DNA from 3 places in the Spartinivicinus ruber genome. Region 2 is predicted to be linked to each of the others. Evidence: predicted binding sites of a transcription regulator. Region 2 holds the regulator's gene; each other region holds the start of a gene.
What was found. Region 2 encodes LexA, which represses DNA repair genes until DNA is damaged. Its sites were predicted from a motif close to TACTGTNTANNTANACAGTA; they were not measured.
Positions count from the first base shown of each region.

Region 1: the regulator LexA is predicted to act here: its motif matches at 2,295-2,314, upstream of G4Y78_RS10665 (YebG family protein).
Region 3: the regulator LexA is predicted to act here: its motif matches at 3,627-3,646, upstream of G4Y78_RS29205 (LexA family protein).

Region 1 is NZ_CP048878.1:2,259,329-2,267,275, forward strand. It holds gene rapA (RNA polymerase-associated protein RapA) at 1-1,693, opposite strand, end outside; gene G4Y78_RS10665 (YebG family protein) at 1,888-2,175, opposite strand; gene ccoM (cytochrome c oxidase subunit CcoM) at 2,559-2,669, shown strand; gene G4Y78_RS10670 (BolA family protein) at 2,973-3,281, shown strand; gene G4Y78_RS10675 (hypothetical protein) at 3,293-3,763, shown strand; gene trhO (oxygen-dependent tRNA uridine(34) hydroxylase TrhO) at 3,908-4,831, shown strand; gene G4Y78_RS10685 (DsbA family protein) at 4,844-5,455, shown strand; gene G4Y78_RS10690 (YbaN family protein) at 5,448-5,840, opposite strand; gene G4Y78_RS10695 (DUF2804 domain-containing protein) at 5,931-6,956, shown strand; gene G4Y78_RS10700 (ion channel) at 6,993-7,649, shown strand; gene G4Y78_RS10705 (O-methyltransferase) at 7,663-7,947, opposite strand, start outside.
Region 2 is NZ_CP048878.1:2,876,120-2,884,066, reverse strand. It holds gene nagZ (beta-N-acetylhexosaminidase) at 53-1,060, opposite strand; gene G4Y78_RS13680 (L,D-transpeptidase) at 1,092-1,571, opposite strand; gene G4Y78_RS13675 (TetR/AcrR family transcriptional regulator) at 1,605-2,261, opposite strand; gene lexA (transcriptional repressor LexA) at 2,637-3,233, shown strand; gene G4Y78_RS13665 (SulA-like leucine-rich domain-containing protein) at 3,548-4,006, shown strand; gene G4Y78_RS13660 (oxidoreductase) at 4,045-5,076, opposite strand; gene G4Y78_RS13655 (glycerate kinase) at 5,080-6,216, opposite strand; gene G4Y78_RS13650 (dihydrodipicolinate synthase family protein) at 6,325-7,497, opposite strand; gene G4Y78_RS13645 (LacI family DNA-binding transcriptional regulator) at 7,773-7,947, shown strand, end outside.
Region 3 is NZ_CP048879.1:94,716-102,662, reverse strand. It holds gene G4Y78_RS29230 (hypothetical protein) at 1-893, opposite strand, end outside; gene G4Y78_RS29225 (hypothetical protein) at 890-1,198, opposite strand; gene G4Y78_RS29220 (hypothetical protein) at 1,200-1,799, opposite strand; gene G4Y78_RS29215 (hypothetical protein) at 2,161-2,361, shown strand; gene G4Y78_RS29210 (DUF4097 family beta strand repeat-containing protein) at 2,417-3,118, opposite strand; gene G4Y78_RS29205 (LexA family protein) at 3,181-3,612, opposite strand; gene G4Y78_RS29200 (WGR domain-containing protein) at 3,720-3,980, opposite strand; gene G4Y78_RS29195 (hypothetical protein) at 4,972-6,081, shown strand; gene G4Y78_RS29190 (MBOAT family O-acyltransferase) at 6,083-7,501, shown strand; partial or broken gene G4Y78_RS29185 (IS6 family transposase) at 7,638-7,947, shown strand, end outside.

The DNA of each region.
Region 1 (7,947 bases), 620 kb from region 2:
GAAAATTACGGCCTTCACTGCCAATTTCTGAACAAATTAAGGTTTGGCAACCATACTCTTCATCAGCAAAATAAGCTGCGGCTCTATCCCGCTCAATAATACTCATCCCTTCATGAAAAATGGCACTGGCAATGCCTGAACGTACTCTTAATGCTTCGTCTAGCTCCATACAGGTTTCTGCATGAGCACAAATAATTAAGACTTTTTGGCTTTTTAGTAATTTTAACAGGTTGATTAACCAGTCAACACGTGGATCAAAACGCCACCAGGGGTCTTTATCTTCAACCAAAATTTCCCTTTCGTAGGTGCGCTCTGGAAACAAAACTGCATTGGGAGTATCACGGTTTTCGAGAGCAAGCTGATATAACTCAGGCAACTTCTGTGGGTAAGCTTGCATGACCCTACCAGGAAAGCCAGATACGGCAGATCGGGTATTTCGGTAAAGCACCCGGCTAGTGCCATGACGATCCAATAAGTGAGATAACAGTTGCTGTTTGGTCTGTTGTTTGATCTTTTCAGGCTGATCGCTATTAATGGTGGCAGCCTGCTGGCTGGCTTCTTCACCTAAATAATTAATCAGTCGGTTAATTGCAGCTTCAGATAAAGTTTGACTTTCAATTAACTCTTCAGCTATTTCTGCAACGGCTTGATAATGCTGTGACTGCTCTTCAAAGTCAGCCAGTGAATGAAATTTGTCTGGATCAAGTAACCGAAGGTGGGCAAAGTGGCTGCTGTGACCGCATTGCTCTGGAGTAGCTGTCAGCAATAATACTCCAGCTGTTTTTTGTGCAAGCTTTTCAATGGCTAAATACTCTTCACTTGCCGTGTCAGGGGTCCAGCTTAAGTGGTGGGCTTCATCAACGACGAGTAAATCCCAGTCAGCTGCTAAGGCATCATTTAAATGCTTAGCTTGTGTGAGTTCATTTAAGCTGATTAATATTAATTGCTCACTTTCAAAGGGATTGCCTGAGTCAGAATCATTGAATTGAGCCAGTCGCTCACTATCAAACAGGCTAAAGTGCAGGTTGAAACGTCTAAGCATTTCCACCAGCCACTGGTGCAATAAACTTTCGGGTACCACAATCAAGACTCTTTCCGCTCGCCCAGTGAGTAGCTGTTGATACATGATCAACCCGGCCTCAATGGTTTTTCCTAAGCCCACCTCGTCAGCCAGCAATACCCGAGGAGCCTGACGTTTACCGACTTCATCGGCAATATGTAACTGGTGGGGAATTAAGCTGGTGCGTGCGCCACACATGCCCAGTAAAGGAGATTGATAAATATTGCGGGCATGTTCCCAGGTTTTATAGCGCAAGCTAAAGTGGTTATTTTGGTCAATTTGACCTGCTAATAAGCGCTCTTTCGGTTTTTGAAACTGGATGAAGTTGCCTAGGCATGACTCTGAAAGCTCTTGAGGTTTACCGTTGGGCAAAGTGCCCTGATAAGTAATTAAGCCATCTTGCTCCACTATGTCGGTAACCATCATGCTCCAGCCTTCATGGCTTTCAATGGTGTCACCGGCAACAAAGCGGATGCGGGTAAGAGGGGAGTTTTTTACTGCATAAAGTCGAGTTTGCCCATTAGAGGGAAACAGTAATGTGACCATTCGTTGATCCAAGGATAAAACAGTGCCTAGGCCTAGCTCTGTTTCTGTATCACTAATCCAACGTTGTCCTGGAACAAATGTCGTCATTCTGTACGCCTATCTACCTCAGAAAAAGGCGATATGGTAGCGAATATATTCTGAATAACAATAGTCGATTTGCCTAATTTTCGGCAGTAATTTTTATCAGTGGGAAGAAAAAGCTTAAAAGTAGTTAGTCGCCTGTTGTTGTTTGTTATTGACTCTTTAGAAAAACAGCAACAGGCAGGGTAAAAAAGCCTTAATTATTCATTAGTATTGGCTTCTTCAGATTGTCCATCAGCAGATTCTTTACCAATCTCTAATATTAACTCTGGTTTGCCTTTAATCGCTTTGGCCAGGGTTTCTTTGTGCTTGGCGAATAATAAACCAATATCTTCAGCAATCTTCTCATCAATACTATCAAATGTTTGCTCTAGCAGCATGGTAATATTTGCAGCTAGCTCAAGCATTTTGTCGTGTTCTTCGGCGGCTTTTTTATCTGAGAACATACTACCGTCCCTATCGCATTTCCACATGGGTATAACGGCCATTCGCTCACCTCTTGCATGGACCAAATTAATTTAGGTCTCAAATATAAGTACATTGAGAGACCTGTGGATTAAAACTCATTGTGAAACTAGCCAGCTTAGTTAGCTAGTTATTATGGTTGTACTGTATATAAATACAGTATATTTGTCCATAGGGGCTGTATTGTATCCAATAAGGTTGGCTAGGAACAATCCAAATATTTTCTGTCGCTTTAAATCACTAGTTTTTACCGTTGGCTTGTAAGAATGAAAAATTGCTTTAGGTCAATAAAAGTCTCTAACTAGGCTATTAGCCTTATGAGCTGATTGATGTTGGTCAATAAAAGCAGCCTGGGTTGCTGCTACTGTTGGTTCAAGTTTAGGCAATAGCCAACAGGAGGTAAGCGATGTATATCGATGAAACAGTGTTAGCTTCTTTAATAACGATTGGCTTAGTTGTTGGTTTCTTTGTTGGTGTTGGCCTACTGATTCGAAAGGATATTAGAGGGCAACGTTGAATATACCGATTTTCACAGTTTTGGTCAGCAGTTTTGGCTGCTGGCCAAAAGTCAGGTCATTATGACCTGAACGTTTGAGGCTAGACAGACGTAAGGATGCTCTATTTGTATAGAGCTTTTAAGGTAAGTGTGGTGGGCTACTTAGTTTTGTCAGGTTTTACGTAGTCTATCACCTTGCCTGTTTTTTCTCTTCTAGCTTTTATTAGTACCTTATGATGGTTCCTTTTACTCCTTTATCTGGCTTTCAGCTTGACCGGTTTCAAGGTAAGATTAATTTAGTTGGTTAAGCATGGGAGACAGGTGATGAGTGTACAGGCTGAAATTGAACAAAAATTGACGAAAGCTTTAAATCCTGCCTACTTAGCTGTTACAAATGAAAGTCATATGCACAATGTGCCGCCTGGCTCGGAGTCGCACTTTAAAGTGGTGGTTGTATCAGCTGACTTTTTAGGAAAAATGCCAGTAAAAAGACATCAGCTGATTTATGGTTTATTAGCTGAAGAAGTGCAACATAAAATTCATGCATTAGCGTTGCATACTTATACGCCAGATGAGTGGAAGAAACAGGCCGAGTCTGCTCCTGAGTCCCCCAGCTGTGCAAATAAAAGATAGGCTCCCAATCTATGTGTGGTGGTGCTGAGTTTGTGCAAAACCAGGAGCGTTATCGGGTATTTTTTCCTAACCCTAATGCAAAACTCCCTGTATTGCAAAGAGATGGTAGCGTTGTCATGGTGCCTTGGGGACGGCGTGAAAATCAGCCAGGAAGTTCTCCTCAAGGGGGATGGGCTAGACTGGAATCTATTCAACGATGCGCTTGGCAGCCCTTTAACCCAAGGCCAGTGAAAATAGTAGTCACCTCATTTATGGAAAAAGATGAAACAGAGCAAAGCCGCTGGTTTCCTCTTGAAGCCCATGAAATCATCCAAGGGTTATTGGCCACTGAAGGTAATATTCAACGGGTTTATGTGGTGACTGAACCCCATCCTGAATCGACCCACGACAGTGGCCGCTGGCCACGAGTTATTCCTCTTAAAGAACCTGTTGATAAGGGAGAATCAACTTTAGACGAGCCTGAGCAAACCTCGTTAATTTAAGGGAACTGTCTCCAAAACTGGTCTTGCTTTCACTAAACCTTTAAAATAAGACGTTTTAATTGGTCTTGTGCTGCTTCTTTATTTACAGGTTGCAGTGCTAGTAACACCAGCAGATTTGCGATCTGCTAAGGTAGAGGGATTAAGATGTCTCAGTTTGTTATTGCCGCTCTTTATAAATTTACTCGATTACCTGACTTTGAATCGATGCGCCAGCCGTTATTGGACAAGATGCTTGACCTTGAAGTGAAGGGAACCTTATTACTAGCTGCTGAAGGAATTAATGGCACGGTTGCAGGGAGCCGAGAGGGGGTTGATCAGTTATTAAATTATTTAAAGTCCCATCAGCCATTGGCTGGCTTAACTCATAAAGAATCCTATGATAATAAGCAGCCTTTCTATCGCACTAAAGTAAAATTGAAAAAAGAAATTGTTACCATGGGTGTACCTGGTATTGATCCTAACCACGTGGTAGGTACTTATGTGAAACCAACGGAATGGAATCAGTTAATCAATGACCCAGAGGTGCTGCTGATAGATACCCGTAATGATTATGAATATCAAGTAGGGACTTTTGAAGGTGCGGTTAACCCCAAAACAGATAGCTTTCGAGAGTTTCCTGAGTATGTTGAGCAACAGCTTGACCCTGCTAAACACAAAAAAGTAGCCATGTTTTGTACTGGAGGCATTCGCTGTGAAAAATCCACTGCATTGTTAAAAGAAAAGGGCTTTGAAGCCGTTTATCACCTTGAGGGAGGGATTTTAAAGTACTTGGAAGAAGTCCCAGCCTCAGAAACTAAATGGCAAGGAGAGTGTTTTGTATTTGATAATCGCGTGACAGTGGATCATCAGCTCAATAAAGGCAGCTATGATATGTGCTTTGGTTGCCGAATGCCAATTTCTGAGCAAGAAAAGCAATCAGAGCAATATAAAGAAGGGATTTATTGTTCATACTGCTTTGACTCTCAGTCAGAAAAAACCAGGCAACGAGCAGAGTCTCGACAAAAGCAAATAGAGTTAGCCAAAAGGCGAAAACAGCCACATCCAGTGGGCTTACAGATGAAGGACTAATTATTACCCTGCATGGAAATTACTTACTTATTTGACCCTATGTGCTCCTGGTGCTGGGGTTTTGCTCCAGTGATTGACAAGCTTACAGTGGCATTGGCAGGGAAAGGAAAACTGCATTATCGGGTTGGTGGGCTGCGTGCAGGACAGCAGCAACCATTGACCCCACCATTACGCAATTACATTCTTGAGCACTGGCAACAAGTACAAAAAACCACTGGTCAGCCATTTAATTTTTCAGGCGCGTTATCTGAAGGGTTTATCTATGATACGGAGCCTTCTTGTAGGGCTGTTGTGGTTGCAAGAGAACATTTTCCTGATCAGCTAAAAAAATTAATCACTGCTCTACAGCGGGGCTTTTATGTTAATCAACTGGATATAACAACCCCACATGGAATTAAACAAGTAGCAGCTGAAGCAGGATTACCTGAAGAAGGTTTTATGGAAGCTTTTTTTTCGAATGAAACGAAAGCATTAACTGAGCAGGACTTTGAATTTACTTATAACTTAGGAATTCAGGGCTTTCCCACGTTACTGTTCACTGATCAACAGCAGTGGCATATATTGGTCAGTGGCTATAAACGGTGGGAGGAGTTACAGCCATTAATGAAAGAATTAATCATTTAATCTGTTCGCTGGGAAATGGCTGTGTCTTTAAAGTGGGTATTTTAATTAAAATGTAATAGCTGACACTACAAGCAATGGTGATTAATAAACCTTTTAGTAGCCAGTTACTCACTAACCAGCAGCTAAACAGTATGCAGGGCCACATGAGTAATAAGGTATAAGTTTTGGCTTTGGCTGGCATGCCTTCACCAGAAATATAATAGTGAATGTAGTTGCCCAAATGAGGATGATTAATCAGCCAATCGTGAAACTTGTCTGAGCCTTTGGCATAGCAGCCTGCTGCTAACAATAAAAAGGGAGTAGTGGGTAATAAAGGTAAAAAAATGCCTAGCACACCAAGCCCTACCGCTAAATGCCCAGCTCCAATATAAACCCAGCGCCACATAATCGTGTTCCTAAAGTAGGCTTTCTTTAAGCATAATGTGTATCATAGAATACTGCCTACATTACTCTGCTAAACAAATAATAACAACATATGACAGCACACCCACTTATTCAGCCAAATGGCGAGCCGTTATTTGGTATTTTTGACTACCCGATTAGTGAAATTAATGTCGGTGATTTTCAGTTATTGACACCTTTTGGTAAGCCATCAAACCGTTGGCAACAATGGTTTGGCTTTAATCAATTCCAGTATTTTGGTGTGATTTCACAAGAATTGATTTTGGGTTGTGCTATTGCTGATACCAAACTGGTAGGCGCGGCTTTTTGCTATTTATATCAGCCTAATACTGGAAAAATGTTGTCTTACTCGCTTAAGTCTCCCTTCGCTCATGCTTGCCAGTTTGCTGCTAGCCCTGATGCAGGTACTACCACTTTTACACAAGGTAAACGCCGAATTGAGATGGTAAATAAAACTTGTCCTCAAAGTCGATCTTTACAAATTGCCTTGCCGAAGCAAGGGTTAGCAATTGATTGCAGTTTTATTGAGTGCGACAGTTTTAACCCAATGCGAATATGCACTAAAACTGGCGTCAATGGCTGGGTTTATGCCCAAAAAGCGGCCGGAATACCTGTGGAAGGCACAATTGACTGTCCATGGGGAACGTTTGACTTGGCTGCAATAGGTGCTTGTGCTCACCATGATTTTTCCAGTGGTTACATGCGTCGTGAAACCTTTTGGAACTGGGGATGCTTGTCAGGAAATACTGCTGATGGTCAGGCAGTTGGGCTTAATGTGTCTTGTGGTGTCAATGAAACTGGTTTTACTGAAAATTGCTTTTGGCTGAATGGTCAATTGCATAAGGTCGATACGGTAGCTTTTCATTACCAAAAACAGGATTTATTTAAACCTTGGCATATTCAGTCTTACGATGGCAAAGTTGACTTACAGTTTACACCACTAGGTAAGCATGCAGAATGCCTTGATTTGTGGTTAATGGCCACAAACTTTCATCAGCTGTTTGGTCATTTTAATGGCTATTTACAAACAGCTGAAGAAGAAAAAATAGCCATTAATAACATGTTGGGGTTTGTTGAAGATCACTATGCTAAATGGTAAATAAGCAACGGTAAATAACAGTGGCCGTTTTCACTTATGATTAACTTTCCTCGTTATAGTTTTGCTAGCTTGTTCATATGTTTGATATTTGTAGGTATTGTTTACCCTTTTATACCCAAGCTAATCACCCAAAATATTTTACTGAAAGGCAGTCTTAGTATTTTATTGATCGCTTCAGTTTATATTTTTAGTCATGATAAGAAAGCGCTAATCATATGCTTTGTGTTAGCGATTCCTACGGCTATCTCTACTTGGTTAACGATTATTAGTGGTGCACCAGCATTAGCTATCTTAGATAATGCGACCAATGTGGTGTTTTTTCTTTATGTAATCTTTGAATTGATCAAAATTATTTTCAGTGCCTCTGTAGTAACACGTAATATCATCTATGGTGCAATGACTATTTATTTGTTGCTGGGTATTATGTGGGCATTTGTTTATGCGCTACTTGACTTATTAGTGCCTAATGCCTTTGGTGGGAGTGGTTATCAGAGTGCTCACGACTTGAGCCAGTTTATTTATTTTAGTTATGTAACCCTAACTACCTTAGGGTTCGGTGATATGGTGCCACTGGCTGGGCCTGTGCAATCCATAGCGGCAATGGAGGCCATTACCGGCCAGTTTTTTCTCACGATTTTAGTGGCAAGACTGGTAGGAATGCACATTAGCCAAACAACGAATGGCAATGGCTAAAGAATTGCGCGACTTATTTTTTTCGAACTAAATTGACTCCATCTCGTACGCTGAGAAATACATTCTCCAGTTGTGGGTTTTCTACAATATGCTGATTCAGTTCGACGATGGCTTGGTCACGCTCATCATTGGGGTTAAGTACATTGCCTTGCCAGAGTGCGTTATCAATAATAAATAATCCTCCGGATCGCACCAAGGGAAAAGTAGCTTTCAGGTAATTAAAATAATTTTTTTTATCAGCATCAACAAATATCATATCAAACTGTTTATCTTGAAGGCAGTTGATAGTATCCAATGC
Region 2 (7,947 bases):
TAGCTCTGATTGTTAATTAAGGTTCCGCCTATTCTACATTATTTATCGATTATTACAGTGTTTTTAGTTTTTCGTGGATTGCTAACCGACGGGGATGCTCCTCTAATTTCTGCCAGTTAAGTTTTGCATTCCCTTTTAATGGTTCAATATTAACATCTGTTGTCAAATGATTATTCAGTTCGGCAACCACCGCTTTTGCTCCTGCCACATTATTACACACTAACAATAACTGACAGCCCGCTTCAAGCGCTGCTAATGCACGTGATGGATAATCACCCGCCTGACTCGCAGCGTGCATGGTTAAATCGTCACTAAAAATAATACCCTTAAAATTCAAAGACTCTCGCAACACCGTTTGTAGCCAATAACGAGAAAAACCAGCAGGCTCTTCTGCCACTTGTGGATATAAAACATGCGCAGGCATAATCCCATCTAACAACTGTTGCTTAATTAGTGCAGTAAATGGCAGCAGGTCAGCTTGCTCTATTTCGGTAAAGGGCCGATCATCACAGGCAATATCATGATGGGTATCTGCCGCTACACTGCCATGCCCTGGGTAATGCTTACCGACTGTTGCCATTCCTGCTTGTTTCATCCCTACACAATAGTTGCAGGCTAATTCAGCAACGGTCTTAGGCTGCTCTGCAAATGCACGAGAACCAATCACCTGACTGATGGGTAAACCTAAATCTAAAACGGGTGCAAAGCTTAAATCTATGCCTGAGGCAATCACCTCACTGGCCATTAACCAGCCTAAATCTTCTGCTAATTGACAGGCTTCAACTGGATTATGTTGATAGTGCTCCCCTAGCCGACAGGCAGCGGGTAGTTTGGTATAACCATTAACCAACCGTTGTACCCGCCCCCCTTCCTGATCAACCGTAATTAATAAATCTTGCCGTACTGCTCGGATTGATTCCAATAATGTTAATACCTGCTGGCGATCTACCACATTACGGGCAAATAAAATCACCCCAGTAACCGCAGGCTGGTTTAACAACCAACGCTCGTCATCCGTTAGCGATATTCCTGCTAAATCAACAATTACCTGACCTGGCATAGGATTTACCAATGTTTATTGTTTACTGAAATTAAGGCTCAATTATCACTTGTGTATATACTGGCATACGCTCAAATAGTTCAATAACTGCATTATTACGCATCCGAATACAACCGTGGGAGGCGGGTATTCCCATTGGTTCTGTGTCAGGGGTACCATGGATATAAATATACCGTCGCATTGAGTCCACTTTCCCCAAGCGGTTATAACCAGGTTCCTGTCCACTTAACCATAAAATACGGGTTAAAATCCAATCGCGCTGGGGAAACTGACTGGCTAATTTCTCATCATAGACTTCCCCTGTAAATCGTCGCCCAACAAATACAGCATTTAATGGGCAGTTAGCACCGATCTTAGCTCGAACAAGGTGTCGGCCCAACGGGGTTTGAAAGCTGCCTTGCTGCTGGCCAGTTCCATTCGCCGCTGTAGAAATCGGGTATTGTTTAATCAGTTGATTATCATCAAACAATTTAAGGGTTTGTTCGGCAATGGAAACATAAATAACAGGCATCACTCACCGTACACACGCATGTAAAATAAACGATTAAACCTCTAGGCTGGTAGCAGGCAAATCAGCTTTCATGCCTTGAGCTAAAAACGGCACCAGTCGTTTCATAACCGCAGGTACAGAGGTATGCTCGTTGTATTCACTTTCAGCAATATCCCGTAAAGCATCTAATCCAGACATAGTAAATGCCACTGAACCAACCATAAAATTAACACGCCAGAAAATTTCTACAGGTGGTAAATCTGGTGATGCTTGCACGACCAAACTAACAAAACGGCGAAACACATCTCCATATACTTGTTCAAGGTATTTGCGTAGATGTCCTTGAGACTGGCTAAAAGCTAGTCCTAGCAAGCGCATAAACACCGATAGGTCATTCTTGCCTCGAGCTTCTACAGAGAGTATTTGCTGAAATAGCAGATTAAGCAGCTGTTCTGGAGTGGGTTGACGATCGGCTAATGATGCTTCAAATTCATTAAGCTTCAAAGTGAGTTTTTTACAAAAAGGCTCCAAGAAACGTGCAAATACAGCCTGAATGAGCGCCTTTTTAGAGCCAAAATGATAATTCACTGCCGCTAAGTTTACTCCAGCTTTACTGGTAATAGTCCGTAATGACGTTTCGGCAAACCCCTTTTCTGCAAATAAAGCCTCTGCAGCATCTAATATTCGTTCAACAGTTTCTGATTGTGCCATAACAAATTTAAAATAATTAATTAAAAACCTTAGCCCCCTACCCTCATCAAAACTTGTCGTAAAAGCTGAGAAATATTTGGGCTAGGGCCTGTTATAATCTTCAAACGTTTTGAACATACGTTTAATACGTATACAAGTCAAGCAGGCTTTCCCTTTTCCTGCAAGTGATATTGAACGCTACAAAGTAAGGAAACACCCTGATAAAAAACAACAAGGTACTTGAAAACTATTGAAGGATAGGCAAAACTGGATATAATCACAGTAACTGTATAAAATCACAGCAGCAGTGTTAGCCTGCAATTATCTAAAGCATTATTAGATAAGCTGAAGCATATAAAACAGCAAAAATCCAAATGCGTATAAGGAGCCATCTCAATGGCTAAACTAACAGCCCGACAGGCTGAGATTTTTCAATTTATTAAAGACCATATCGAAGATACGGGTTTCCCACCCACCCGAGCAGAAATTGCCCGACAGCTAGGGTTTCGTTCAGCAAACGCTGCGGAAGAACACCTCAAAGCCCTTGCCCGCAAAGGCGCTATTGAAATTATTGCAGGCACATCTCGTGGCATTCGCATCCCTAACGAAACCCAGCAAGGCATCCCAGTGGTGGGTCAAGTAGCTGCTGGCTTTCCAATTTTAGCCGAACAGAATATAGACAACTACTGCCAGATACCCGCCAACTTTTTCAAGCCCCAAGCTGATTATTTTTTAACAGTAAAAGGGATGAGCATGAAAGACTGCGGTATTCTTGATGGTGACCTATTGGCAGTACATAAAACATCCGATGTACATAATGGTCAAATTGTGGTGGCTAGAATCGAAGATGAAGTCACTGTCAAACGGTTTGAGCGCAAAGGTGATGTTGTATTACTCCACCCGGAAAATAACGAATTCAACACCATTGAAGTGGATTTGCACGACGGAAACTTTACTATCGAAGGCATTAGTGTTGGGGTAATAAGACACTAAGATGCTACCAACGCCTCTCCCCTATGAGGAGAGGCAAAAGAGTTTTTAACGATGTTAGCTTTTAGTTAGTCATATCTAACTGTTTTCGCAACTCTTTATTTTTTCAACTCCTTCATCGCTTCAATTAAGCTGCCAATAAACCATGCACAATTAACTTGTTGCGACTTATTCTGCAGTTTTGCACATTTTCATCAACTCTGATCCACAATCTACTCCAATATGGTAAACACAGTGAATTAGGCCAAAGATATAAATTTTTTGTCAGTGATACACTCCAGCCATAATTAGCGAACATGATAATAGGAATTAATCTCATGGAGTACAGTGGCAATGAAAATGATTCCAAGCCCAACTGTAGTACACCTAGTCAGCCACCTCACTTTCCTCTATCAACGAGTCACAGCGGCTTTACTCATATTACAGAAATTATTTTATCTTCTGCTCGCGTACCACTGACATCGTTTATTCCACCTATGTTGGCCCAGCTAAGTCATCATGAAAAGCAGCGCTGGCTAACGGTTGTCTGCTCAAAGCAGTACCACAAGCTTACCTTGAAGTGGCTACAGGATGCATACATTAATAACAAACAGGTTTTATTTCTAACAGCAACCAATGAAGGCTCTATTAAGGACCTAACTTTACAGGCTTTATCTCTAGGTAAAAGTCATACGGTAGTTAGCTGGTTACCGGTGTTGGACGAAGCTACCTTATCGGCTTTAGAGATTGCAGCAAAAAAGGGTAACTGCCATGTTATTAATATTAGACAACGTTAACCAGCCTATTATTTTGCGCTACTTACAAGATAAGAAGATTATTTACCAACCAATGAAATCGTTTGACCGGTCTTGCTGCTCTGTTCAGCCAACTGAATTATTTTAATTACTGCTAACGCTTGCTGCGCAGTTACAGCCACTGTTTTATTTTGCAAAATTGCGTCTGAAATGTTAGCAAAATAATGCTGGTATCCTCCTGCTTGCGTGGGATGAATACTTTCCCCATTTTCTTGAAACAAGGTCCCATAATTTTTTTCTGCTTCATTTGCCCAATTTTCATGCTGAGGCGAAAGCCCTTGTTTTAGCTGTTCTTCTTGTGGATCAAGGCCATACTTTACAAAACTACCTTTGGTTCCCTCTAATTGAAAACGCAACCCAGGCCCTGCAGAAAATGGGCTGGAGCGTAACACCACTTCATGATTAGGATAATGCAATTGAACATGGAAATAATCAGTGGTTGGTGAGTTTTCCCTTAACCTTCGACAACATGCAGTCAGTGCCATCGGCCAGCCAAATAAACATAACGCTTGATCTATCAGATGAGGACCTAAATCATACCAAATCCCCGTCCCTTCACCTGCTTGTTCGCGCCAGCGTTGTCGTACGATTGGCCTAAACCGGTCAAAGTGAGATTCAAATAAACGTATTTCACCCAGTGCTTTCGAATCGATTAATTGTTTTATGGTTAAAAAGTCACCGTCCCAGCGACGATTGTGATAAGTCGACAGTATCAGTTCTTTTGTTTTTGCTAGTGAAATTAATTCTTCCCCTTGTTCTACTCGCGTAACAAAGGGTTTCTCAACAATAACATGTTTATTACTGAGTAATGCCAGCTTAGCGAATTCATAATGGGTATCATTAGGTGAAGTAATAATCACCAACTGGATTGTATCGTCTTGAATTAATTGTTCGGCTGTATCATAAACCTGAATATCAGGGTTATCGGCTAATACTTGTTCTCTTTTACTTGAGCTGATAGCTGTTAATTCAAACTCCTTTAAATAGTTAATAAAAGGCAAGTGAAAAGTCTGAGCAGAAAAACCATAACCGATAATACCTGTTTTTATCATCTATCAAACCTTAAAACTTTTAACAATTTTGGCAATATTAAATGCAGTGTCTTCAATATTCTGTGCGGCAGTTTTTAAAGCATCAGTTAAATTCATTACCCCTGGTACCACACTAAATACTGCATCAATCCCTTGCTGATAAACCGCTTGGTAGCCAGCTCCCATGCTACCTGCTAATGCTATTACACAACAATTATATTGTTTAGCCCGTTTAGCAACACCAATCGGCGTTTTACCATAAATAGTCTGGCTGTCTATTTTTCCTTCGCCAGTGATCACTAGGTCCGCGTCAGATAAATAAGTTTCCAGTTGAATAGTATCTAACACAATATCAACACCACTTTCTAACTGGGCATTAAATCCCCCTAATAAAGTAGCGCCTAAACCACCAGCAGCACCCGATCCCGGTGTTGAAGCAATATCCCGATTGAGTGCTTGTTGCATGACTTTAGCAAAATGGCTTAAATGGTTTTCCAACTGTTGCAGCATAGGCTCATCAGCACCCTTTTGAGGACCATAGGTATAGGTAGCACCTGTAGGGCCTAATAATTGGTTATCTACATCACAAGCGACTTTAAATTCAACATTTTCTAGCCTGCTATCTAAGGAGTTAAAGTCAATCTGTTGTAAATTAGCCAGCCCTTCTGCACCTAGCGAAATTACATCCCCTGCGGTATTTAATAATCTTGCACCTAACGCCTGCAACATACCAGCCCCTCCATCATTGGTGGCGCTTCCGCCTAGACCGAGGATAAATTGTTTAGCACCGGCATTCAGTGCTTCAATAATCAGTTCTCCTATACCATAACTGGTGGCTTTTAACGGGTTACGTTGCTGAACTGGTACTTTCGCCAAACCCACAGCCTCAGCCACTTCAATCACTGCTGTAACACCATCACCCAATACCCCCCAGCAGGCGTCAACGGGTGTTCCCATTGGTCCAGTTACGCGACAAGTAAACTTACTACCCTGGGTACCAGCTACCATGGCATCAATCGTCCCTTCACCCCCATCGGCTACGGGTAGTTTAATTAACTCAGCATCAGGCAACACTTGTTGAATACCCTGCGCAACAGCATCCGCTACCTCAATGCTGGATAGGCTCTCTTTAAAAGAATCAGGTGCAATGACAATTTTCATTGGTTATTTTCTATCAAGTATTTATGACCTGTTAACACCATTTGATTTTAGTACGCCAGATTCGATAGCTTTGGTGAGAAAGCTCCATTTCACGACACCCTAAATCTATTAGTCATATAATCCATAAACAGCCTTCAATTGATTCATTCGATTCACCGCTAATACCGGATCTCTTAAAATACCTGCTTGGTCTGCTAATCGAAATATCTCTGCATAATGCCTTAAAGAACGGGCCGAATGCATGCCGCCCGCCATCGAAAAATGAGACTGATGGCCATTTAACCAGGCAATAAACACTACCCCTGCTTTATAATATTGCGTGGGCGCTTCAAATATTTTTCTTGATAAAGCCACGGTCGGGTCCATTAATCGATGATATTCAACAAAATTCCCATTAGCCAGCTCAGTTAATGCTTGCGCTGCCACTGGCGCAATCGGGTCAAAAATACCCAATAAGCCATGAGAAAAACTGTCGCCCTCCCCTGCAATTAATTCCGGGTAATTAAAATCATCCCCAGTAAACATTTTTACATTGTGAGGTAAACGCTGGCGTAATGCTAATTCATATTCCGTAGCTAACAATGACACTTTAATACCCTCTATTTTACTGGGGTTTTCTTTAATAATGGTCTCTACTGTATCCATCGCCTGCCAACTATTGGCACTGCCCCAATAGCCACTTAGCAGAGGATCAAACATATCTCCTAACCAGTGCAAAATCACCGGGTAACGACACCCCTGAATCAATTCAGCATAAAGAGACAAATAATCTTCTGGACCTCTTGCAACTTTCGCAAGTGCACGAGAAGCCATTAAAATCACTCGTGCACCCACAGCCTCGATAGCTTCTATTTGTTCAATATAGGCTTTACGCACATCATCCAAGTTAATTTGGGAAAAATCTATCAGTTGATCAGTACCTGCGCCTGCCGCTAAATCTGCACCTGGAATGGTGTTTGCCAACACAGTACTGCGTTTAATCAACTCTAAAGCGGTTGGCCAATCAACCCCCATCCCTCGCTGAGCCGTATCCATAGCTTCGGCTACTTTAAACCCCAGCTTCCACAAATACTCCCGATAAGCCAGGGTTGCTTCCCAATCCACTGCCGGCTTACCTTGCCAGGGATACAGCTCCTGTAAAGGATCAACCACTAAATGCGCAGCAGCATAAGCAGTGCGATTAAAAGGCGTATCTGGTATCACTTCAGCGAAACTACAAGACGACAAATTAAAACGTTCCAATTTTGAATTCAACGCTGGCAAGATAATCTGGTGAGACATTAAAGGCACCTCTAAATAGCTAATTCCTTCATATAATGGTTATTTGTTAATTAAATCAGCCCGTAGGGTTATTTTAAGTGAGTCCACTACTGTTATTTGAACGAGTTTATACTCATGCTATTGCAACAACTATTTAGAACGTTACAATAAACAAATACCTGTTGCAACTCTACACACTTGTTGCAGTAGGCACCTGTTTACTTGCAATATATTTAACTACCAGCGGCTAACCCCAAATCAGTTAGCTTTTGAAAAACTTACAATGAGAAAAAATAGTGAGTAAAACCAGTATTACTATTCCTGATATTGCGGCAGCCGCTGGGGTTTCAAAATCGACTGTGTCTTTAGCCTTACAAGACAGCCCCAAAATCAAACCAGAAACCAAGCGGAAAGTCTTAAAGGCCGCTAAGCAACTTGGTTATGTTTATAATAGAGCTGCGGCTAACCTAC
Region 3 (7,947 bases), on a different replicon from region 2:
CGGTTACCCGGTTTATTGACGTGACGGCGTAACCCTAAACTGGCTTGTCTAGCGAGTTCAGCACGAATTTTTTCCTGATTTAATTCACCGACACGCGCCCGTTTAAGTTGTTGGTGATCTTGCCGAGTCATAAATTGATTACGGGTATCGCCAGCAAATCCTACCTGTTCTGCCTGGCGAATCATTTGCTGGGTTAATTGGGTTTTCACCGTAGGACTTTTTAAAGTCCGGAAAACCTTCAATACATGTTTACAACAACAGCCGCTTAAACTGGGGTTACGGACTTTCGGGAAGTCTTTTTCATAGGGCTGAATGGCAAAACCACCCACGGTTGCAACATAGCGATACCAGAACTGATGACGACCGCAGTCACAGTCAAAGGATACGGGACCAGCCAGAGTTTGGTTCATGGCCCGTTTGACATCCCCCGTATCTGTTAACTGACGCCACCAGTCTTCTAACCGTACTTTCACCTGATGAAAGTCGGCCTGGTATTTACCACTGGCAGTCACACTGAATGTTAAAGTTGAACCATGGATTTTATATAGCCGTGCAGAACGAATTTCCAAATTAGCCCGTTCCACATCAATCGCCCGAGATGAAGCAATTAATTGATCAATGGGCACACCTTTAGCCGAGCCAAATTGTTTTGCCAAGCGTTTTTGGGCTTGGGCAAACCCTTTTAAATCCTCAATGGTAAAAGGGGTACCGTCTTCCCGAGTACCAATCAAGACTTCCGCATTGGGGGGCATTTCCCCGGTGCGAATGGCCATGCGGATTTGGTTGGGCGATAGTGTGCGTTTTGCATGCCCACGGTTTTGACGAAGCTGCCGTCGTAGTTCTGCAAACTCACGATCCTGATGCCGAAAGTTTATGCCCTTAAATGGATTCATTTTTTACCCTCTCGATCAGCATACACTTTGATTTGCTGGCGAATCCACTTAATGGGCGGCAACTGTAGGGTTGTGCCGGCTTTTAACGCTCCACGCATATCATCTAGTTGCGCAATAATGACCACAATTTTTTTTAGCTGCGGCGTACCATAAAAGCGCAGGGAAATAAGCTCGGGCATTAATACTTCATCGAGGGCGACTTCATGACGTTGCCAGTCGGGCAGGGGACTACGTAACGCTTTATAAAACTGCGTCCGTAATAATGGATCCTGTATGGTAAGTGGGGATAAGCGAGCAGGTTGCATGTTAGCGCCCTCGAATAATCGCCACTAGCCCTGGCGGTAAGTGAGCTAACTTATCAGGCGGCTTACTACCTAACAATTGGGTTAAATAATCACGAGAAGCAGGATTAAAGTGCAACGCACCCAGGACTAATAATAAAACCGCCCGTTGATAGCCGGTAAATCGCTGATAATCAATGTCATAACGATTACGCCCTTTGTCGTCTTTGTCAATATTAATGCTATTGCGGTGAATTTGATGGCGTTGTAAACCATGCTGAAAAATAATATTACCTAATTGGTTACCCTGTATTTCGCCTAATCCAGTTAAGGCAAAATAATAATCCAGTGCAATATTTTGATAACTGCGGTTTTCAGCGGGTGCGGACTGATCCAGGGTTAAGGTATAACCTATATTAAATAAACGACTAACGTCTTCTACTAAAACCAAAAACTGTTTATTAAGTGCATTATCTACTGTTTCTAATAACCCAGGCTGCCACTGCTCCAGTCGTCCATTCAACGGCGTCAACTGGTCAATGACTAAGTACTCACCGTTGAAAGCCCCTTGTGCCAGGACTTTGGGGTGACTCACCAATGAGACGGCACAGAGTTTTTTAATCATGTAACGGCCCCCTCAAACAAATAAATAACAGGCCCGAAGGCCTGCATTTACATGCCACATCGATAGAACCACCTCTATTATTCAGAAAAATATTGAAGCGTCCATGATAAAAAAATATTGTAAATTTAATGAATATCATGCAAAAAAAGCAGGCACTTGGCCTGCAAACTCAAAAGGTGAAAAAGTGAAGGCAGGCGGGCTAGGGGGGGGGTAAAGGAGGGAATGATCAGAACAAGAAACCCGCCTGCATAAAAGGTTATTATTCATAAAATATTCATGGTGTCTATGATAAAAAAATATCGTATGTGATTTTTTTAAAATGGGTTATGATGAAATTAATTACATACAACAGAAAGCCTCTATGACCAACGAATACCAAGATATTAATACCTCGCTACCTCCCATGAACAGCCGCGTTGACGTAATTTGCCGCTACCACGATCGAGACCAACCAGTCACTGAAAAAATACGTGCATACCACGATAATGGTGGTGAATTTTATTTAACCACGGTCGGTCACAATATCAGTAAATTAGTCACTCATTGGAAGCTAGCCAGTTAATCTGGCTAGTGCCTATTCACTGTATTTGCAGAAGAAAATTAATTGCTGAAATGATTTAATAATATTCATTTTCTTCAACATTAATATCACCTGCCGCGACAATGACTTTAATATTGGCATCCCCTGAGCCTGGTATATCAACGTGATTGCTTAGACTCACCATATTGGGATCATGATCAGTATTGTTATCCTGCTGTGATTGAGAATAAATATTGCCGGCCAGTGTAATAATTTTCATGCTTTTATACTGAGTAGGCGATGTGACTAGTTTGACATCACCAGAGACAATACCCACATCTAAATCACCAGAAACCACTTGTATATCCGCTTTGCCTTGACGGGCTCGAATATCCAGGCTCGCTTGCGCAGGTAAAAATACCTGCCAGCTCTGCTCAATATAGGCCTGTTGGTTGAGTTTTAGGAGCGTTTTGCCTTCAACCTGACTGGTTTGAATCGTAAAATTTTCTTGGTTTAACTGACACGTCGAGTTCAGTTTGGCACTGGCTGTTTCGTCAGAAGTAGTACGTTTTTCCAAGCACTCAGCGCCTGCAATAGGTTTTAAATAAACAGTAAAATGCGCTGTTTGTGTCTTTGAAGGCAACACCTGAATACTACCATTATCAATATGTACGCTATAGCTTGCCCGGCTATCAGAAAACGTCTTTGTTAATAGTACGGCTTTATCTTCAGCAACGGTTGTAGTACTTAGTGAACTTATGACCGTTAATACAGCAGCCAATAAAAATATTTTCTGCATCGCTATATCCTATGTACGAATTAAAGAATTAGAGTTTTTTAATGAAGGTGGCTGGGTAATGACTAGCGAAAGCTGTGTAAGCTATGTGCTACCACACCCCAAATTACACAATCTAAGTGATTCGTGATTTCAATAGGTTTGAACTCAGGATTGCGAGGTATCAGCCACGCTTTATTTTTTGTTAGCTGCAGCTGCTTAACCGTTAACTCGCCATCGAGTGCCGCAATGACAACATCCCCATTGAGTGCAGTTAAAGCACGATCGACAACCAAGACATCATTGGGCTGAATTCCCACTTCGACCATGGATTCTCCTGTCGCTCGAACAAAAAAAGTGGCTGCAGGATGCTTCACTGCATAGTCATGCAGATTCAAATCAGTCTCAATGTAGTCGTCGGCAGGGGACGGAAACCCAGCTGCCACACGGCTAGTCAGTAAAGGCACCGCTTTTTGTGTTGAGTGCTGTTGAGGGGGGTATATTGATGTCAGTTTCATTGTTGTTCACTTAATACTGTATATATATACAGTATTTTATAGCAAAGCATGAGTCTCACAATCAGAAATTTCTATTTGGTAGGAAAGACTGATAGCAAACTAGTGATTTACTCAATAGCCTGTGACACGGTCACAAGCTCAGAGAGCTTGAAAGAGTAGCCTTTGCGCAGTTTTGCTTGCTTGATTTTGCTCAGTGCCGCTTGAGCTTCTTCGTAACTAGCAAAGGTGTCGATCTTTGTTTGCCCCTTAGTACCAATGCGGCCCCATTGCCTCAGTAACGACCAGTCGCCAAACAGATCTTTTTGAATCAATAAGGTATAAAACTTGTGGGTGTTGGTTTCGGGGTCACTGTACTTCAGGTAAATCATCCTTTGATTACCCAGTTGTATTGATTGTGATCTGAGTTAAGCAGGGTGAAGGATGTAGATCAACTGTCTTTTTTAAAGCTTGGCATTAACCAGCTTATGTGTAATCTCAGGCGAAAGTGTTTGCTTACATTTATTGATAAAGCTAATGACCAACAGAAGGTGTATCACATTACGTATTACACCAATCAGTAACATAATACCTATGCAGTAGAAAATTTATCTATTCCTGGAGTTATCGGAAGTTTTTTACAGCTAATGGTAAAAACAACGGAAAATAATGTGAAAAACTTCCACCGTAATTTATCACTTTATCTGAGCCCAGCTACAATCAGTTTTTGATTCGCTCCTCAAAATTACTACAAGGAACTTCACTATTTATTTAAAATTGCATGTTTAATTAAAATAAAGTGTTGTTACAATTTCGTAACAAATATAATCTACCAAAAAGTTTAAAGGGATTTTTGTCTGGCCCCTCTCTTTAAGCATTTGGTAAAAATATACTTAATTCTGGCAAGTTAAAAATTCATGTTAGTTTTAATTAAATCGCCCTATTGTTAATTCACAAGAAATAGGTGTACTTGTGTTATATTTTTTGTAAATCCGTATGCGCTTAATATTATGAATATTTGCACACCAAAATAGCCAAAAAATGTCAGCAATACTTCAACTAGAAAAACTATACCTATTCTCTTTTAGCATGGGTAAGCTGCTCATAAAGCTTTGCGTAATCATTAACAACATTGCTAGCCCTTAGCGGAGTTTGGCTAGATTTAAATACTCTCGTTTATAACCAAAGCGAATGATTTTTAGCGGCTGCCGTCGAGCGATGAGGCCCATGAGTTTATGTATATATAAATGATTAGTGCTTAGCGATGATTTATGCCCTTCAGGGTACAACAAACCCTAAAAATCATTCGAGAAGGGTATACACCGCCAACGGCGGACAATAAACATCGAAAAGATTAAACTACTGCTGGTTAGGAGAAGTAACTTGAGTAAATCAACTAATACTCAAAAAGCAGCAATAAATACGACTAAAAAAGTAGTAAACTCTTTATTGTTAAGTATAATACTGTTGATTATTTCTGAGCTATTATTGCAAGTTCGCTCTCACTTACGGTTTGGACAAAGCGTATTTAATGCAGCTTCTAATGAAACTACTTATCAAATTAACCATAATTTGAACCTAAAACTATTACGCCCCAATAGCAAAATCAGTGGTTCGCAAGCGACCATAGAAACCAATTCGTTAGGGTTACGAAGTCCAGAGCTTACCAGCAAAAAAGAGAATGGTGAATTCAGAGTGGCTATTGTTGGTGCATCAACAGTAATGGGAACTTATACACCGAGAAATGAAGATACCCTATCCTATCGTTTAGAATATTATTTAAATAATATTCTAAATGTTGAACATATTAAAGTCATTAATGCGGGTATTGCAGGCTCTTCACTTGAAGAGCAAAAACAACTCATAGAGAAGTTATTACTTCCGCTTGAAATAGATTACCTTGTCTTATATACCGGTTTCAATGATATAAGTCGTTATTGCAACTCAGAAACTAATCCTATCAATGAATATAAACTTTCCCAAATACAATTACCTAGCTGGTTGTTGAGCACAGAATTAATACGAAAGAATACTGTATGGATTCATTCCAATATACCATCGTTTAATTATCTAGATCCCAGCCAAATAGATACCTCTGGTTATATGTCAGCTCTAGTTTCGCTATTATCCTTTGTAAAACAAACAAATATACCAATGACAATAATGACTAATGCTAGATCTTTCAGAAAAAATATGCCTATTGAAAAACAGCTATCACTATCTGAAACAGCAAGATTTTATAACGACTGTTTTAATTTAGCTGGATTACATGAAGTGTATGATATTCACAATAAATTTATTATCAATCAAGCCAAACTATATGGATTTCATGTATTCAACACAGAACAATTTTTACCTGGTGGCGCTAAATACTTTGGTGACGCCACACACTTTACAAAGCTAGGTACTGATGTTGTTGCATCACATTTAGCAAAAAAGCTAATAAATACAGGACACCGCTTTCATTCAAATAATCAACCAGTTGAAAACTAACATGAACTTTCAATCATTTCATTTTTTTATATTTTTTATAATCGTTCTTATTATAGTTAGAGGTTTCCTTTGGGGAAAAAATAATTTAAAGAAGGCTTTTTTACTTATAGCCAGTTACTATTTTTACATGTGTTGGGACTGGCGCTTTGCTAGCCTAATACTTACAATCACACTAATCAACTATGTAATAGGCCCTCGAATTTTTCAGGCAAGGACGAGTGGAGAGAAAAAAGGCTGGCTAGCCCTATCACTCATTTCAAATTTAGGAATTTTAGCCTATTTCAAATATGCAAATTTTTTCATCGAAAGTATGCAAGAGCTCCTATCAATCGTAGGAGCAAGTGGAGAATTAAGGCTATTAGATATTATTCTACCTATTGGTATTTCTTTTTATACTTTCCAAAGTATTAGTTACACGCTCGATATCTACCGAGGAAACATAAAACCTGTGCAAAGTTGTATAGATTTTGCACTTTTTGTAGCTTTTTTTCCACAACTGGTTGCCGGTCCTATTGTAAGAGCCAATCATTTTCTACCCCAGCTGGAAAAATCCTCGGAGGAAGAGCCCAATAGCTTTGAGTCAGGCATCTCCCTAATAATTCGTGGTTTTATAAAAAAAATTGCTTTTGCTGATATACTCGCCTTACATATTGTAGACCCAGTATTTGCTAAGCCATCAGAATTCTCACCTTTGTTCCTGCTAATTGCTATATATGCTTATAGTTTTCAAGTATACATGGACTTTTCAGCCTATACAGATATTGCAAGAGGTATAGCAAGAACACTAGGCTATGAACTGCCTATTAACTTCAATCGTCCTTATAAAGCGGTGAGTATTTCAGAATTTTGGCAACGCTGGCATATTTCTATGTCATCTTTTTTTCGTGATTATTTATTCTTTAGTTTGGGTGGATCAAAGCAAGGGAATGTGTATTTCAACCTACTCATCACCTTTGTTGCTATCGGAATATGGCATGGTGCTGGGTGGAACTTTGTTCTATATGGTTTATGTCATGGAGCCATGGTATGTATAGAGCGTTGGCGCCGTCTACGTAGAGAAAGACTTGGCCTAACACTTTCTTACAGTGGTTGGCGCTTAGTCTTACAAGTATTTTTAATTTTTAACATTATTTCACTCACGCGTATTTTGTTCAGAGGGGGAACAGTTGAAGATGCAATAAATTATGCAAAAGCAATGCTTGATTTCAATAATACCAATCTACCATTAAGTTTTATTGGTATGATCTGTCTACTAGCTGTAACAATACTACATTTTACTCCAAGTAAGTGGACTTTTGACTGGAAGGTGATTTATTGCCGCTTACCTGTATATGTTCAAGCAATATCTATTGCATGTGTAGCTTATGGTTTGCTTGCTTTATCTTCTGGAGCAGCTCCATTTATTTATTTTCAATTTTAAATTGAAGCGGAACCAATATCCGCTGCAATTCAATCCCTTATTAGAGGTGCACTATATTCGGGTTCTGTCGCAAACTTTTACCCCACATGATAGCCTTTCCCGTTCCTGCTAGCCCTATGGTTGTTTGGTAGTCGCTATGAGTGCAGATGAACGCTTTAAAGGTTGTCACTTTCCCAAATGCGTTGTACTACAAGCCGTGTATTATTACCTTCGGTTTGCATTGAGTTACCGCGATATAGAAGAACTCATGCAAGATCGGAATGTGCCTGTCGATCATTCTAGTATTCAACGATAGGTAGTAGCCTACTCAGCCAAGCTCGAAAAATCGTTCCGAAAAAAGAAGTCACCTGTCGGCCGCGGTTGGCACATGGATGAAACCTATATCCAGGTAAAGAAAGACTGGTACTATCTGTATCGGGCCGTCGACAAACAAGGACGGACCATTG